Regions from separate parts of the Mesorhizobium sp. M1312 genome, predicted to be linked through region 1. Evidence: predicted binding sites of a transcription regulator. Region 1 holds the regulator's gene; each other region holds the start of a gene.

Region 1 (4,211 bases):
CAGAAGCCGAACCCGTTTCCGAAGTCGATCTATGAAAACGTCGCCTACGGTCCGCGCATTCATGGCCTGGCCAGGAGCAAGGCCGAGCTGGACGGCATCGTTGAATCGAGCCTGAAGAAGGCCGGCCTGTTCAACGAGGTCAAGGATCGCCTGCTCGAGTCGGGCACCGGTCTCTCCGGCGGACAGCAGCAGCGCCTGTGCATCGCGCGCGCCATCGCCGTGTCGCCGGAAGTTATCCTGATGGACGAGCCCTGTTCGGCGCTCGATCCGATCGCCACCGCCCGCGTCGAGGAACTGATTGACGAACTGCGCCAGAACTACACGATCGTCATCGTCACCCATTCGATGCAGCAGGCAGCGCGCGTGTCGCAACGCACGGCGATGTTCCATCTCGGCTATCTGGTCGAGGAGGGCGCGACCGACAAGATGTTCACCAATCCCGACGACAAGCGCACCCAGGACTACATCACCGGCCGGTTCGGCTGAGCGGTCCGGCGGCGAATTTCGAAAACGAGGACAGTATCATGGGTGAACACACCGTCGCATCTTTCGACGAGGAACTGGAGCACATCGACAGGCTGATCCGCGACATGGACGAGCTCGCCGCGGCGATGGTCGCAGCCTCGATTCGCGCGTTGCTTGCGTCAGACAATGCGATGGCTCAGCGCGTCGTCTCGGACGACGCCATCATGGATGCGCGGCAGCGCGAACTCGACGATAGCGCGATCACGCTGATCGCCAAGCGGCAGCCGATGGCGCAAGATCTGCGCGCCGTGGTTGGCGCAATCCGCATGGCCGGTGATCTCGAGCGCATCGGCGATTTGGCCAAGAACATAGCCAAGCGGGTCAGCGCAGTCGGGCAGAGCGCCACGCCGCGTAATCTATCGCACGGGATCGACGCGATGGCGGATCTCGTTCTTGTGCAGCTCCGCGGGGTGGTTGAGCACTATGTGTCGCGCAATGCCGGCGCGTTGAAAGAACTGCGCGCCGACGACCAGAAGATCGATGTGAAATACACGGCGGTTTTCCGCGAACTCCTGACCTATATGATGGAGGATCCGCGCAACATCACCGCCTGCACGCATCTTCTGTTCTGCGCCAAGAATCTCGAGCGTATTGGCGATCATGTCACCAACATCGCCGAAAACGCCTACTTTGTCGTGACCGGGCAGCAACTGCCGGCGGATCGGCCGAAGCTAGACGAAACGATGATCTCGGCGCCAGCGACATGACAGGAGTGACCGGCCGATGATCGCGCCGCGCATCATGGTGGTGGAGGATGAAGAGCCGCTGGGCGTCCTTCTTCGTTACAATCTGGAATCCGAGGGTTATCAGGTCGAGGTGGTGACGCGCGGCGACGAGGCCGAAATTCGGCTGCAGGAAAACGTGCCCGATCTTCTGGTGCTCGACTGGATGGTGCCGGCGGTTTCCGGCATCGAGCTTTGCCGGCGCCTTCGGGTGCGTCCCGAAACCGAGCGGCTGCCGATCATCATGCTGACCGCGCGCGGCGAGGAGAGCGATCGGGTGCGCGGCCTTTCCACCGGAGCCGACGACTATCTGGTCAAGCCGTTCTCGACGCCGGAATTCATGGCCAGGGTCAAGGCGCTGCTGCGCCGCGCCAAGCCGGAAGTGCTGTCCAGCGTGCTTAAGGTCGGCGACATCGTGCTCGATCGCGAATCGCACAGGGTCTATCGCAAGAGGAGCGAGATCCGGCTCGGGCCAACCGAGTTCCGGCTGCTCGAATTCATGATGCGGCACCCGGGTCGAGTCTTCTCGCGCAGCCAGTTGCTCGACAATGTCTGGGGCGAGACGATCTACATCGACGAGCGCACGGTGGACGTCCATGTCGGACGGTTGCGCAAGGCGGTCAACAATGGTCGCATGCCTGATGTCATCCGCACCATCCGCGGCGCGGGCTATGCGATCAGGGAAGACTAGCTGATATTCAGGGTGATGCCGGCCTGCGACCGGCGGCCTCCTGCGCTTCCGCTCCTCACGTACCCAAAAGTACGCTCCGCTCCGGTTCTCGGAACCCACCATTCTCGACTCGGCCTGACCTGAATCAACGCACCCCAAGTCGCGATCCGGCGATCCCTGCCTTCGAATTCAAGCCACGTTCCTTCCGACCGAGCCGGCTCGCGCCTGAATGCCCGGCGCGAAAATCTCCTGGTCGACGAAGCTCAGCGCCCGCATGGCACAGCCTTCGCGGATCAGCGGCAGTTCGTTCGGCTCGGTGTCGAAGGAAATCGAACCCGAATGCTGGCCGCCGGCGGTCTGGGCGATGGCCTCGCGCAGGGCCGGCTCAATCAGGTCGAAGGCGGCAGCGCTAGCGCCGACCATGGCGACCGGCGCCGGATCGATCAGCGCGAACAGGCTGCCGAGCCCGAAGCCGAGTGCTTCGCCGGCCTTGCGGTAGGCTTCGCGCTCCGGTCCGTCCGTCTGGCGCGCCCGGGCCGCCAGTGCCCGCATCTCGGCGTCGCTGACATCGGCGACCGGCTCGGCGTTCTCGCTCAATTGCCTTGCGTTGCGCCAGATAGCGTAGTTGCCGGCGTAGGCCTCGACGCAGCCGCGCCGCCCGCAACGGCAAAGCGCGCCGCCCGGCCGGTGGATCATGTGGCCGAATTCACCGCCTGAGGAATGGGTGCCGGTGAACAGTTCTCCCTTCAGCACCAGCCCCATACCGATGCCGTGCGAGAGCAGGACGGCGATGAAATCGTCGCGGTAGCGATTCGGGTCGCGCCAGCGCAGCGCCACGGCCATCATGTTGCAGTCGTTCTCCATGATGGCCGGGATGCCGAACTCGCGTTCCAGAATGTCGGCGAAGGCGATATTCGTCTGCGGCGTGATCGGCGACCACAACATGGCGCGCGCATGGGAATCGGTGATGCCCTGGATCGCCAGCGCGATGCGGGCGACGCTTTGGACATCGAGGTCGGGGTCTTCGACCCGGCGCCGGACGATGGCGACACATTCGCCGATCAGCTCGTCGCGCGACATGGTCAGCGTGTCCAGCCGGCGCTGTTCCTCTGCGACCACCTGTCCGGCATAATCGATGACGGCGACCGACAGGAAATTCAGCGACAACACGACCGCCAATACCGCAGCGGCTTCCGGATTGAGGCTGAGGCCGACCTGCGGTCGGCCGCGTTTCATCGAAACGGTCTCGCTCGCCTTGATCTCGGTCAGGATGCCTTCCTGGATCAGGTCGGAAGAGATCGCCGATATGGTCGAATGGCTGAGGCCAGTGGTTGCGGCGATCTCGGTTCGCGACGGCTGGCCGGCCCGGCGTACGGCCGAAATCACCATGGCCCGGTTGCGCCGGCGCAAATCGTCATGACGGATTCCAACCGACATTCTTTTGCTTCCTCCCTATTGCCGCGGCCGCTCATGGATCGGAAGCCGTCGGTAATGTCCGATAAATATTCGCAGAAGCAGCGGGCCCTGTCATTGTTTATTCCGAGACTCGAAATAAGTCGGCAGGGACATCAAGATCCATCAGGTTTGATGTTGACAGCGCTTCGGCGTTGGACCAGTATTTTTTCGAGGCTCGAAAAAATAGAGCCTTTGTGCCGGCCTTCGGGCCAGTCTGGTCGTGCCGTACGCGGCGCAGGGAGGAATATCATGAAGAGATTCACAGCCGCCATTCTGGTGGGGGTCGCGATGTCGCTGACGCTCGCGTCGGTCGCACAGGCGAAGGACAAGGTCATTGGCGTTTCGTGGTCGAACTTCCAGGAAGAGCGCTGGAAGACCGACGAAGCCGCCATGAAGACGGCGATCGAGGCAGCCGGCGACAAGTATATTTCCGTCGATGCACAGTCCAATCCCGGCAAGCAGCTGACTGACGTCGAGAGCCTGATCTCGCAGGGCGCCAACGCGCTGATCATCCTTGCGCAGGATGCCTCGGCCATCGGGCCGGCGGTGCAGAAGGCGCTGGACGAAGGCATTCCGGTCGTCGGCTATGACCGGCTGATCGAGAACAAGGACGTCTTCTATCTGACCTTCGACAACCAGGAAGTCGGCCGCATGCAGGCCCGCGAAGTGTTCAAGGTGGCGCCGGAAGGCAATTACGTCTTCATCAAGGGCTCGGGCGCCGACCCGAATGCCGATTTTCTGTTCGCCGGCTCTATGGAAGTGCTCAAGGATGCCATCGACAGCGGCAAGATCAAGAATGTCGGCGAGGCCTATACAGACGGCTGGCTTCCCGCCAACGC
Region 2 (4,211 bases), on a different contig from region 1:
AGGATTGCTGATCGAGCGACGGTGGATGACCGCGAAAGGGATGGCGAGATCGCCGTTCGTCTCGATGCGCCATTCGAGTTTCGGTGCAGTCGAATTGAAGGCGATAAAACTTTCCCAGACCGCGGTCATGTCGCTGGGCGGAAAACCGTAGAACAGCGATTCCCGGGCATCGTCGTAAGAGATCAGTACCGGGTAGCCGCGATAGCCCGAGCAGACAAGACTGGCCCAGTCGCCTTCGCCTTCTTGCGCCTGCGCGTAGGTCACACAGCCCTTCTTCCAGTCGAGATCGGTGTAGGCGCTGGAAATGTCGCCGGCCTGGGCAGCTTGGCAGAGGCCGGTAAGGGCAAGCGGGATCGTCAAAAGGCTACGCATCGCGGACAACTCCGTTTCGAGGCTGCCGCACGGTATCGTTAAACGCTATTTCTTCAAGCTCGCTTCGATCAGCAGGTCGGCGTTCCGGGCCACAGACTTGGCCGGTCCGCCGGCACCGAACAGCTGGCCGCTGATATAGGCGCCCTCGATCAGAAGCAGCAGCCCGTCGCCCAGCGTATCGGCGTCGCCGGCACCCATTGTCGCCGCCATGGCGCGCAGGCGTCGTCGCAATTCCTGTTTATTGGCCTCGCTCACCACGCGGGCCGGATGGCCGTGCTCGGGATATTCGACGGCCGCATTGGTCATGCCGCAGCCGCGATAGTCCGGCTTTTGCGTGCGCTTGCCGATGCGGGTCAGGAAGGCGGCGATCTGCGCCCGCGGATCGCCGGGATGGGCAGCCACCGCCTCGTCGAAGCGGGCCCAGAACTCGAGGTCGTATTGCCGCAGATAGGACGCGGCCAATTCGTCCTTGGAAGGGAAGCTGCGATAGAGGCTGGGCTTGGTGACGCCGGCACGCCGTACGATCTCATCGACGCCGACCGCCCTGATGCCTTGCCGGTAGAACAGGTCGCGGGCAACGCGAAGGATTTTTTCGCCCGCGCGGGGCGGCTCATCCGCTTTGATCGTTGGTTCAATTCTTTTCATTTAGGACGTGCCGTTGCCTGCTTGACAATGTTACCGATCGGTACGTATACCTAGGTGTAATTGCAACGTACCGGTCAGTAACATGATAGCTCAATCCCGTCCCTTTGGCCAGCGCTACGCGTTCGTCGTTGTTGCCGTCATTTTCCTTTGCCTGCTGATCGCAGCGGGCCTGCGATCGGCTCCGGCCGTCATGATGCTGCCGCTGGAGGAGAGTTTCGGTTGGCGGCGCGATGTCGTCTCGCTCGCCGCGGCCATCGGCATCTTCCTCTACGGCCTGACCGGGCCGTTTGCCGCGGCACTGATGGAACGGGTCGGGCTGCGCCGCACGCTGCTGGCGTCGCTGGTGGTGATGTCGGGTTCGACAGCGCTCAGCCTGTTGATGACCGAGCCGTGGCATCTGCTTCTCACCTGGGGTGTATTCTCCGGCGTCGGTTCCGGCGCGGTCGCCACGGTGCTCGGCGCCACCATCGTCAACCGCTGGTTCAAGACCAATCGCGGCCTGGTGATGGGACTGATGTCGGCCTCCGCCGCCACCGGCCTCCTGGTGTTCCTGCCGCTGCTCGCCGCGCTCGCCCAGTCGGGCGGCTGGAAGCCGGTCGCCATCGCCGTTGCGGTCGCCACCGCCTGCCTGGTGCCGCTGGTCTGGCTGCTGGTGCCGGAGCGTCCGGCTTCGATCGGCATGGTGCGCTACGGTGCTGACGCCGACGACGTGCCGCCGGTTCCGCCGGCCTCGCAGGGCAATTTCCTCATGCAAACGCTCAGCACGCTGCGTCGTGCCGCAGGCACCCGCGTGTTCTGGTATCTGTTCGCCACCTTCTTCATCTGCGGCTTCACCACCAACGGACTGGTCGGCACGCACCTGATCGCGTTTTGCGGCGACATGGGTATCGGTCAGGTGCAAGCCGCCGGCCTGCTGTCGCTGATGGGCATCTTCGATCTGATCGGCACGACGCTGTCGGGCTGGCTCACCGACCGCTTCGACCCGCGCAAGCTGCTCGGCGTCTATTATGGCATCCGCGGCCTGTCGCTGATCTATCTGCCTTATTCCGGCTTCTCGTCGACCAGTCTGATCATCTTCGCCGTGCTCTACGGATTGGACTGGATCGCCACCGTGCCGCCGACGCTCAGGCTGTCGAACGAGGCGTTCGGCGACCGCAGTGGGCCGATCGTCTTCGGCTGGATCGTCGCCGGCCATCAGGTGGGTGCGGCGGCGGCCGCCTTCTTCGGCGGCACCATGCGTGAATTGCAGGGCAATTACGAGCTTGCCTTCCTCATCGCCGGCATGACGGCAATAGCCGCAGCCTGCATCTCGCTGCTGATCAACACCAGCCGTCCGGCCTTCGAGCCGGAACCGCAGGCGGCTTGAGCTGTGACGGCTGAGCGCAATCCCTCCCTCAAGGGGGAAGATTCGCCAGCCTGTCGATTGTCAGAAAACGTTCATCGTTTCGAGATGTGCCTGAAACATTGAGGCTGGACCTTGGCGGCGCCGTTCAACGCCATCCAGGAGACAGCCATGAACAAGATTTCGATGACCCGGCGCGCCTTCGTCACGTCCGCGAGCGCCGCCGGCCTCGTCGGCATATCGGGCCTCGCGCTTTCCTATTATTCCCGCGCAAATCAGCGGCCCGCCTTCACCCATGGCATCCAGTCGGGCGATGTCGACGCAACCAGCGGCGTGGTGTGGACCCGCACCGACCGCCCTTCGCGTGTCATGTTCGAAGTATCGTCGACGGAAGATTTCGCCAACGCCGTCCGTCTTGCGCCGCTCGATACGTCGCCGGCCAGCGATTACACCGTAAAGCGGCTGCTCACCGAACTCGCCTCCGATCAGGATATCTTCTACCGCATGATCGCGGCCGATCTTGCCGACATCAACGCCGTCTCCGAGCCGATCGTCGGCCGCTTCCGCACGGCGCCGGCCTCGAAGCGCGACATTCGCTTCGCCTGGTCGGGCGATACCGCCGGCCAGGGCTGGGGCATCGACGACACCGGCATGAAGACCTATGCCACGATCGGCAAGCATACGCCCGACTTCTTCCTGCATTCCGGCGATACCATCTATGCCGACGGCCCGATGAAGGACGAGGTCGACCTTTCCGGTGGCAGCAAGTGGAAGAACAAAGTCCTCATCGACGAAAAGCGCAAGGTTGCCGAGACGCTGGACGAGTACCGCGGCCAGTGGAAGTACAACATGATGGACAAGAACGTTCTGGGGCTCAACGCCATCTGCCCGACGTTCTACCAGTGGGACGACCACGAGGTGGTGAACAACTGGTCGGATTCGAAGGACCTGAGCGCCGACGACCGCTACTCGGAAAAAAACGTCCACGTGCTGGCGGCACGCGCGGCACGCGCCTTCCACGAGATGACGACGATCCGCTACGAGCCGTCGGAACCGGGCCGCGTCTATCGCAAGATCGACTATGGGCCGCTGCTCGACGTGTTCTTCCTCGACATGCGTTCCTATCGCGGCTCCAATAGTCCTGGCATGCAGGATACGGTGACGCCGCAATCGCGCATTCTCGGCGAACAGCAGACGAAGTGGCTGAAGCGCGAACTGGCAACCTCCAACGCGACCTGGAAAATCATCGCCGCCGACATGCCGCTCGGTCTCGTCGTCTGGAACGACGCCACCAAGAAGGCCGGCGCCGAGGCCGTCAGCAATGGCGACACTGGCCCAGCCAAGGGCCGCGAGTTGGAGATTGCCGACCTCTTTCGCTATATAAAGAATGCCGGCATCACCAACACCGTCTGGCTTACCGCCGACGTGCACTATACGGCAGCGCATTACTACAATCCTGATAAGGCGCAGTTCCAGGACTTCAATCCGTTCTGGGAATTTGTTTCGGGTCCGCTCCACGCCGGCACATATGGACCCAATGATTTCGACATGACCTTCGGCCCGGAGCTGAAATTCATCAAGGCGCCAACCGCCGAACAGGGGCAGAATCTCCCACCGTCAGCCGGCCTGCAGTTCTTCGGCCTCGTCGATATCGACGGCGCCACTGAACAGATGACGGTGCGGCTGATGGATCGCGACGACAATGAACTCTATAAGGTCACGCTCGACCCGGTGCAGTCGGCGTGAGGGGACTGGCTTCAATGATGGCCAAAACGCAGGCGGGACAGCGCCCCCCCTCTGTCCTACCGGACATCTCCCCCACACGGGGGAGATTGGCCGCTTGGGCGCTCCG
Region 3 (4,211 bases), on a different contig from region 1:
TGGCGATGTGCTTTTTCCAGTACCGGATCTGCTTCCTCACTTCCGACGGCGCGGTGCCGCCGAAGCTCGTGCGGCTCTTCACCGAGTTCTGCACGGCGAGCACGGAAAACACGTCCGCCGTGATGCCGGGGTGAATGGACTGCAAGTCTTCCAGCGGCAGCCTGTCGAGCCCGATTTTCTTCTCCTCGGCCAGCGCCACCGCACGGCCGGTGACGTGGTGCGCCTCGCGGAACGGCAGGCCAAGCGTGCGCACCAGCCAGTCGGCAAGGTCGGTCGCCGTCGAATAGCCTGACCCGGCGGCCTTTTTCATGGCGGCGGCGTTCACCGTCATGTCGCGTACCATGCCGGTCATCGCCGCCAGCATCAGGTCGAGCGTCTCGGCGGCATCGAACACGGACTCCTTGTCCTCCTGCATGTCCTTGCCGTAGGTCAGCGGCATGCCCTTCATCACCGTCAGCAGGCCGACCAGATGGCCGGTGACGCGCCCGGTCTTGCCGCGCACCAGCTCGGCGGCGTCGGGGTTCTTTTTCTGCGGCATGATCGAGGAGCCGGTGGAGAATGAGTCCGACAGCCTGACGAAGCCGAATTGCGGCGTCGACCAGATGATGATCTCTTCGGCCAGCCGCGACAGATGCGTCGCGCAGATTGCCGCCAGCCCTAAGAATTCGAGCGCGAAATCGCGGTCCGAAACGCTGTCGAGGGAATTGCGCATCGGCTCGCGGAAGCCGAGAGCCTTGGCCGTCTTGTGGCGGTCGATCGGAAAGCTGGTGCCGGCAAGGGCGGCCGCGCCGAGCGGGCTTTCGTCCATCCGCTCGATGGCGTCGCGAACACGCGACAGGTCGCGCGAAAACATCTCGACATAGGCCATGCAGTGATGGCCGAAGGTCACCGGCTGCGCCGCCTGCATATGGGTGAAGCCCGGCATCACCGTCGCCGCATGCTCCTCGGCCCGTTCGAGGAACGCCGTGATCAGGCCTTTCAGCGCCTCGGCGACGCGAAAGCACTCGTCCTTGACCCATAGCCTGAGATCGACCGCCACCTGGTCGTTGCGCGAACGGGCGGTGTGCAGGCGGCCGGCGGCCGGGCCGATCAGCTCGGCAAGGCGGGCCTCGACATTCATGTGGATGTCTTCCAGCCTGGTCGAGAACTCGAACGTGCCGGCTTCGATCTCTGTCAGGATCGTGTTCAGCCCGTGAGCGATTTTTTCTTGATCGGCCGCCGAAATAATGCCCGTTTGCGCCAGCATCTCGCTATGGGCGATCGAGCCTCTGATATCCTGCGCGTAGAGTTTGCGGTCGAACGAGATCGACGCGTTGATCGCTTCCATGATCGCGGCCGGACCCGAGGCAAATCGTCCGCCCCACATCTGGTTGCTGGCCTTCCTGTCGCTCATCGCTATAACCCGTGCTCCGGAGCAGTTTTAAAAAATGGCAGACGGCAATCGATTTTTCCCGGCCCCGCGCCTCATCCTCGCCGCTTTGGTGGCGGGCGTGCTGGCCGGCGCGGTCGCGGTATATGTCAGCGAGAGCGGTTCTGGCAACAACGCGCCCGCTCAAGTCGCCGTTGACGACAGCAAGGACGATGTCGCCTGCGCCGCCAAGGTCGACCGTGCCAAGACGGTCGCGGCGGCTGCCACCGGCCAGGTTGCCGCACTGTTGCCGGCCGATCCGCCGCAATCGCTGAAAGGTCTTGCCTTCGACGACCCTGGCGGCAGGCCGATGACGCTCGCCGGCCATGCCGGCAAGACGGTGCTGCTCAATCTGTGGGCGACATGGTGCGCGCCCTGCCGTGCCGAAATGCCGGCGCTCGACGCGCTGCAGAAAGAAATGGGCAGCGACGCCTTCGAGGTCGTCGCGGTCAACGTCGATGTCGGCGACGACACCAAGCCGAAGAAGTTCCTCGAGGAAACCGGCGTCGAGGCGCTCGGCTATTACCGTGATTCGACGATGGCGCTGTTCAACGATCTCAAGACGCGCGGCCTGGCGCTCGGCCTGCCGGTCACCATGCTGATCGACGGTGAAGGTTGCCTGATTGCCCACATGAACGGCCCGGCCGAATGGTCGAGCCCCGATGCCAAGCGGCTGGTCGAAACGGCGCTTGGCAAGTCGGACTAGGCACCGGCCATCGTGCCGGTCCTGTCGCGTTGTTCGAGTGGTAAGCCGGCTTTTCAATTGCTTTCTATCGGCGCTTATTTCGAAGCGTGCACCACTTTAGGTGGAGATCAAGTTCATCGATCCGCAACAAAACCGTTGTCCAACTGTCACGAGCGGCACATATTGCCTTTGCGAGGGTGCCACTTTCGCCAATGATAAACGGGAGATGAAACATGAAGTTCTTCGGCTTCGCGGCCGGTGTTGCCGCCACCTTGACCCTGTTTTCCACCACTTCCGCCTTCGCCGTCACGCAGATCAGCTGGTGGCACGCCATGACTGGCGCCAATGCCGAGGTCGTCGACAAGATTTCTAAGGATTTCAACGCCAGCCAGAGCGATTATGAGCTGGTTCCGGTGTTCAAGGGCACCTATCCCGAGACGCTGAATGCCGGCATCGCTGCCTTCCGCGCTGGACAGGCGCCCGATATTCTCCAGGTGTTCGATGTCGGCACCGGCGTGATGATGGCGGCCGAGGGTGCGATCAAGCCGGTGGCTGAGGTGATGACCGGTGCCGGGATGACCTTCGACAAGAGCCAGTATTTGCCCGGCATCGTCGGCTATTATTCGAAGCCGGACGGCACCATGCTGTCCTTCCCCTACAACTCCTCCTCGCCGATCCTCTATTACAACAAGGACATCTTTCAGAAGGCGGGTCTCGACGTGAACAGCCCGCCCAAGACCTGGAACGAGCTGTGGGAAGCTGCCAAGAAGATCAAGACCAGCGGCGCCGCCTCATGCGGCTATACCTCGACCTGGCTGACCTGGATCCATCTGGAGAATTTCGCGGCGTGGAATGATGTGTCGTGGGCCACCCAGCAGAACGGTCTGGCCGGCGGTGATGTCGAACTCAAGATCAACGCGCCGATCTTCGTCAACCACTTCCAGGCGCTCGCAGACCTCGCCAAGGACGGCACCTTCAAATATGGCGGGCGCACTTCCGAAGCCAAGCAGATCTTCCTTGCCGGCGAATGCGGCATCTTCACCGAATCGTCGGGCGGCCTCGGCGACATCGTCAAGTCCGGCATGAACTATGGCATCGGCCAGCTTCCCTACGATACCGACGCCAAGGGCGCACCGCAGAACACCACGCCGGGCGGCGCCAGCCTGTGGGTGTTCGGCAACAAGTCGGACGAGCAATACAAGGGCGTCGCGGCCTTCTTCGCCTATCTGTCCAAGACCGATGTGCAGGAATATCTGCACCAGAAGTCGGGATACCTGCCGGTGACGCTCGCCGCCTACGAGGCGACCAAGAAATCAGGCTTCTATGAAAAGAACCCCGGCCGCGAGACACCCATCCTGCAGATGACGGGCAAGGCGCCGACCGATAACTCGAAGGGCGTGCGCCTGCCGAATCTGCCGCAGGTGCGCGATATCCAGAACGAGGAGTTGGAGAAGATGCTGGCCGGCCAGCAAACCGCTCAGCAGGCGCTTGACAATGCGGTCACGCGCGGCAACGCCGCGATCAAGGAAGCGCTGGAGAACTGACGAGATTATCTCGGTTAACCGATTGGAATATCGCCCACGCGAGCTCGCGTGGGCGACCCCTGGATAGCGAGGGAAATCAGCCTGTCTCCACGCATCGTCTTTCCCCACAAGATCCTGCCCTACCTGCTGGTGGCGCCACAACTCGCCATAACACTGGTTTTCTTCTACTGGCCGGCCGGTCAGGCGCTTTACCAATCGATGCTCAGGCAAGACCCGTTCGGGCTGAGGAGCAGGTTCGTCTGGTTCGCCAATTTCCGGAAGGTACTGGCCGATCCGGCCTACCTCAATTCGATCCAGGTCACCGTGGTGTTCTCGCTTGCGACCGCGATCGTTGCGATGGGCGTGGCCCTTTTGCTTGCAGTCATGGCCGAGAAGGCGGTGCGCGGCAAAGGCCTCTACCGCACACTGCTGATATGGCCTTATGCCGTGGCGCCGGCGATTGCCGGCATGCTGTGGCTGTTTCTGTTCAATCCTTCGATCGGCTCGTTGGCGTATTTGCTGAGAAGCCTCGGCATCGCATGGGACCCGCTGCTCAACGGCACCCACGCCATGATCCTGCTGGTGTCGGCGGCTG
Region 4 (4,211 bases), on a different contig from region 1:
ACGTTGTCGGAATGCGAGATGACGAACTCCTCGTCCTGGGCCGCGGCGACGACGTCCTCGCCGAATTCGGTTGCACGAAGAGCGCGATCGCAGAGCGCCATGGCCATCGCCTTGCGCTCGCTCTGGCCGAAGACGAGGCCGTAACCGCGGGTGAACTGCGGCGGTGCCTTGGCCGAGCCCTTGAACTGGTTGACCATCTGGCACTCGGTGACACGCAACGAGCCGAGCGGTACGGCGAAGGGCAGCTCCGGCACGTCGAGTTCCAGCTCGACCTCGCCGATGCGAACCTCGCCGACAAAGGGATGGTTGCGGGCATAGCCGCGCTGGGTGGAATAGCCGAGCGCCAGCAAAAAACCCTCATCGCCGCGTGACAACGCCTGCAGGCGAATGTCCCGTGCCATCGGAAATTCCAGCGGCTCGCGGGTGATGTCGCCTGGGACATGGTCTTGCGGCATGTCGCCATCAGGCTCGATCAGGCCTTCGCGGGCAAGGATCGCGGAGACGCGCGGTATGGCTTCCGCCTCGCTGGCACGCTGCAGCGGCTCGGCGACATGGCCGCCCGCGGCGAGTTCGGGATCGAGCAGCCGGTGGGTGTAGTCGAAGGTCGGGCCGAGCAGCTGCCCGCCGGGCAGGTCCTTGTAGGTCGCCGACACGCGCCGCTCGACCAGCATCGCGCCGGTGTCGATCGCCCTGGTGTAGCCGAAGCGCGGCAGCGTCGTGCGATACGCGCGGACCAGGAAGATCGCCTCGATCATGTCGCCGCGCGCCTGGACGATGGCCAGCGCCGCCAATTCCCTGTCGTAGAGCGAGCCTTCGCTCATCACCCGGTCGACGCCGAGCGCCAGTTGCTCGACGATCTGGTCGAGGCGAAGCGCCGGCACCGAGCGGTCGCCGCGGCGACGGTCGGCGAGCAGGGCGTGGGCGTTGGCAATGGCCGCTTCGCCACCTTTTACCGCGACATACATATCACGCCTTCAGCGTCTTGATGCGCGTGGTACGCGGCAGGCAGGCAACGCCGTCAGGGGTGGAGAGGACGATGTCGACACCACGCGGAAAACGCTGGTTGTTCTGCTTCCATTGTTCGACGAAGTGGCGCGGCATCTGCGCCGGCGCGATGGTCGCGGTTCTTTCGATGCCAGGACCTTCGAGCAACAGAGGGGCGCCTGAAACGAGATCGCCGACCTGCAGGATCAGCGTCGTCGAGCGGTCGGGATAGTCCTGGGTGCCTTGTGAAAAGCCGTCGAGCGCCATCATCTCGGCCGGCGTGGCGATCAGCGCGAAATGCGCGTCGGCCGGCGTATTGGCCAGTGGCGCGCCGGTGTGGAAGCCGAGCCAGGACCTCACCGTCGCTGGAGCCTGCAAAACGAGGTCAAGCCAGAGCGGCGTGTCGTTGTCGCACAGCGCCAGCGCGATGGCGCCCGCGGTGGCCGACAGCGGCGCCGGCGGACGGGCAAAGACCGGCAGGGGCTGCAGGGTGCCCGGCCGCGCCATCGCATCCATCACGGCGCGGAACACCGTCTGGGCGTTGAACACCGGATCGGAAAAGCCGCCCTCGATCGCTTGCGTTGCGATGTCCATCAGTCTTCTCCGCGTACCATGGTGAAGAAATCAACCTTCGTTGCCGCCGTCTCGGCGCGCCGCCGTTCACGTTCGCTGGCCAGTGCGGCCTGCAGCGGCGCAATGAGTTTGGTCTCGACCTCGCTACGGCGGGTGGGATCCTGCCAGAGCGCGTCGGCGATTGCCGCCAGTTTTGCTTTCTGTTTGTCACGGCCCAGCGCGTAGCAGTGGCCGACCTGTCCGGATGCGAGCCGGACGGTAGCGCGGGTGACTGTCGCCTCGCCGACATTGAACGGCGCGCCGCCGCCGCCGATGCGGCCACGCACGGTGACAAGGCCGGTTTCGGGGCCGCGCAGGAGTTCTGCTTGCGAAGGCAGGCCGGCTTCGTTCCAGAGGCGGACGATATCGTCGCCGGTCGACTGCGCTAGCGTCGCCATGACGGCCTTGCGCTCAAGCTGCTGATCGCGCGCTTCCTGTTCTCGCATGGCCGCTGTTCCTTCTCGTTCCAATTTGTATAATGATGTAGACAATTATACAAATCATACCTATTCTCTAAAGCCTGTCCATGACGGATGGATGACAGGGCGAAAAAGCTCGGGGCAAAGAGATGATCGGTCAGCAGATGGCCAGCAGCTTGGAGCGGCGCAGCGGCGTCTCGCTGTGGCGGCAGATCGCGGACCAGATCCTGCATTCGATCGCCGTCGGCGACTTTGCCGAGAATGCTGCGCTGCCACCGGAAATCGCACTGGCCGAGCGCTATGGTGTCAACCGACATACGGTGCGCAGCGCCATCGCAGCCCTGGTGCAGGATGGCGTGCTCAGGGCCGAACAGGGGCGCGGCACTTTCGTGTTGTCGCGCAGGCGCCTGTCCTATCCGATCGGAGCGCGCACCCGTTTTTCGGAGGGCCTGCAAGGGCAGGCGTCGGAGCGCCGCAGCGTGCTGCTCGAATCGGCGGTCGAGCCGGCCAGCCGGCGCGTCGCCGAAGGGCTGGGGCTTGCCAAGGGTTCGAATGTAGTACGCCTCGAGACACGCGGCGAAGCCGATGGGCAACCGGTCTCGCGTGCCACCGGCTGGTTCGACGCGGGACGCTTCGCCGGCATCGATGCCGTCATGGCCGAAACCGGTTCGATAACCGCCTCATTCCAGCGTTTCGGCATCGGTGACTATCTCAGGCAATCGACGGTGCTGTCGGCCCGCCACGCGGACGCCGCCGACCTTGCCGATCTCGATCTGCAGCCCGGCGCCATCGTGCTGGTCACGGTCGCCGTCAATGTCACGCCGGACGGCCAGCCGATCCAGTTCGCCGAAACGCGGTTTCCGGCTGAGCGGGTCGAGCTCAAATTGTCGGCGAACGAGTAGCGTCGTCATCCTTGGGCGAAGCAGGAGCGCAGCTCCGTCGCGGAGACCCAAGGATCCATGCCGTAACATTGGTCGAGGAGTGAAGCGAAGCAGAATTCTGCACCGTCGCGATACTTCAAGGTCACGGCATGGATCCTATGGTCTGCGCCGCGTCGCTTCGCTCCTTGCTTCGCCACAGGATGACGAAGCGATGGATGTTTCGACTAATCGCCAAAGCGCACCTATCGACCGCCGAATTTTTATGTCAGAATCGGCATCTCATCCGACCTGGATGACGGCCTTGATCAGGCCGGATTTCTCATGCGCCCAGCGGGCGATGTCGCGCGGCGTGTCGCCAAGCGTCGTGCGATGGGTGACGAGCTTTGCCAGCGGCACAGCACCATCGCGGATCGAGGCAGCGACATGGTCGAAGTCGGCGCGCAGCGCGTTCCGGCTGCCGATCAGCGTCATCTCACGCTTGTGGTATTCAGGATCGGAAAAGACGATGTCGTCCTTGACGACGCTGACCAGGACCAGCGTCCCGCCATGCGCGACATGGGCGAAGGCCGACTGGACGGACTGGGTGTTGCCGGTGGCATCGAAAATCACGTCAAAACCTTCGCCGTTGGTCGCCTCGCGCACCAGATCGGTCGCAGACTGCCGCGAACCGTCGAGGGTGGCGAAGCCGAGTTCGCTTGCAGCAAAACCCAGCCTCTCGGCACTCATGTCGAGCAGCGTCACGTCGAGACCGGCGATACGGGCAAACAGCGCCGTGCCGAGGCCGATCGGCCCGGCGCCGATGACCAGCGTGTGCGCGCCGGGATCAGCCAGCGAGCGGCGCACGGCATGCGCCCCGATCGCCAGGAATTCGACGGCGGCGGCGTCGGCCAGCGACAGGCCGCTGGCCGGATAGAGATTTTGCGCCGGCACCAGGATCCGTTCGCACATGGCGCCGTCGCGGTGTACGCCAAGCACTTCGATCTTGACGCAGCAATTAGGCTTGCCTTGGCGGCAGGCGATGCATTTGCCGCAAGCGAGATAGGGATTGATGATCACCGGCTCGCCGATTGCGAGATCGACGCCTTCGCCGGCCTCGATCACGGTGCCGGAAACCTCGTGGCCCATGATGCGTGGATAGGCGAGGAACGGATGCTTGCCCTCGAAGATGTGATAGTCGGTGCCGCAGATGCCGACATGACTGACCGCGACCAATGCCCAGCCAGAGGGCGGAGTGCCTGGGGCCGGGCGGTCTTCCAGAACAAGCTCACCGGGCGAACGGCAGACGACGGCTTTCATGCTTTTATCCAGTCTGTGC

Evidence for each region. The regulator PhoB, encoded in region 1, activates phosphate uptake and scavenging genes when phosphate is short. The targets are predictions, from matches to a motif close to TGTCATNNANCTGTCAT.
Region 2: a site for PhoB is predicted at 2,442-2,458, ahead of NKH36_RS19500 (alkaline phosphatase D family protein). Genes of this name have one in related genera too.
Region 3: a site for PhoB is predicted at 2,248-2,264, ahead of ugpB (sn-glycerol-3-phosphate ABC transporter substrate-binding protein UgpB). Genes of this name have one in related genera too.
Region 4: a site for PhoB is predicted at 2,123-2,139, ahead of phnF (phosphonate metabolism transcriptional regulator PhnF). Genes of this name have one in related genera too.

What each region holds. Positions count from the first base shown of each region.
Region 1 covers NZ_JAMYLQ010000011.1:16,309-20,519, reverse strand. The annotation lists gene pstB (phosphate ABC transporter ATP-binding protein PstB) at 1-486, shown strand, start outside; gene phoU (phosphate signaling complex protein PhoU) at 525-1,232, shown strand; gene phoB (phosphate regulon transcriptional regulator PhoB) at 1,249-1,938, shown strand; gene NKH36_RS14850 (ROK family protein) at 2,107-3,354, opposite strand; gene xylF (D-xylose ABC transporter substrate-binding protein) at 3,622-4,211, shown strand, end outside.
Region 2 covers NZ_JAMYLQ010000016.1:119,585-123,795, reverse strand. The annotation lists gene NKH36_RS19515 (hypothetical protein) at 1-372, opposite strand, end outside; gene NKH36_RS19510 (TetR/AcrR family transcriptional regulator) at 418-1,017, opposite strand; gene NKH36_RS19505 (MFS transporter) at 1,100-2,383, shown strand; gene NKH36_RS19500 (alkaline phosphatase D family protein) at 2,531-4,105, shown strand.
Region 3 covers NZ_JAMYLQ010000021.1:83,521-87,731, forward strand. The annotation lists gene argH (argininosuccinate lyase) at 1-1,393, opposite strand, end outside; gene tlpA (thiol:disulfide interchange protein TlpA) at 1,428-2,114, shown strand; gene ugpB (sn-glycerol-3-phosphate ABC transporter substrate-binding protein UgpB) at 2,327-3,637, shown strand; gene ugpA (sn-glycerol-3-phosphate ABC transporter permease UgpA) at 3,719-4,211, shown strand, end outside.
Region 4 covers NZ_JAMYLQ010000017.1:79,381-83,591, reverse strand. The annotation lists gene NKH36_RS20015 (carbon-phosphorus lyase complex subunit) at 1-965, opposite strand, end outside; gene phnH (phosphonate C-P lyase system protein PhnH) at 967-1,578, opposite strand; gene phnG (phosphonate C-P lyase system protein PhnG) at 1,578-2,042, opposite strand; gene phnF (phosphonate metabolism transcriptional regulator PhnF) at 2,165-2,917, shown strand; gene NKH36_RS19995 (zinc-binding alcohol dehydrogenase family protein) at 3,176-4,192, opposite strand.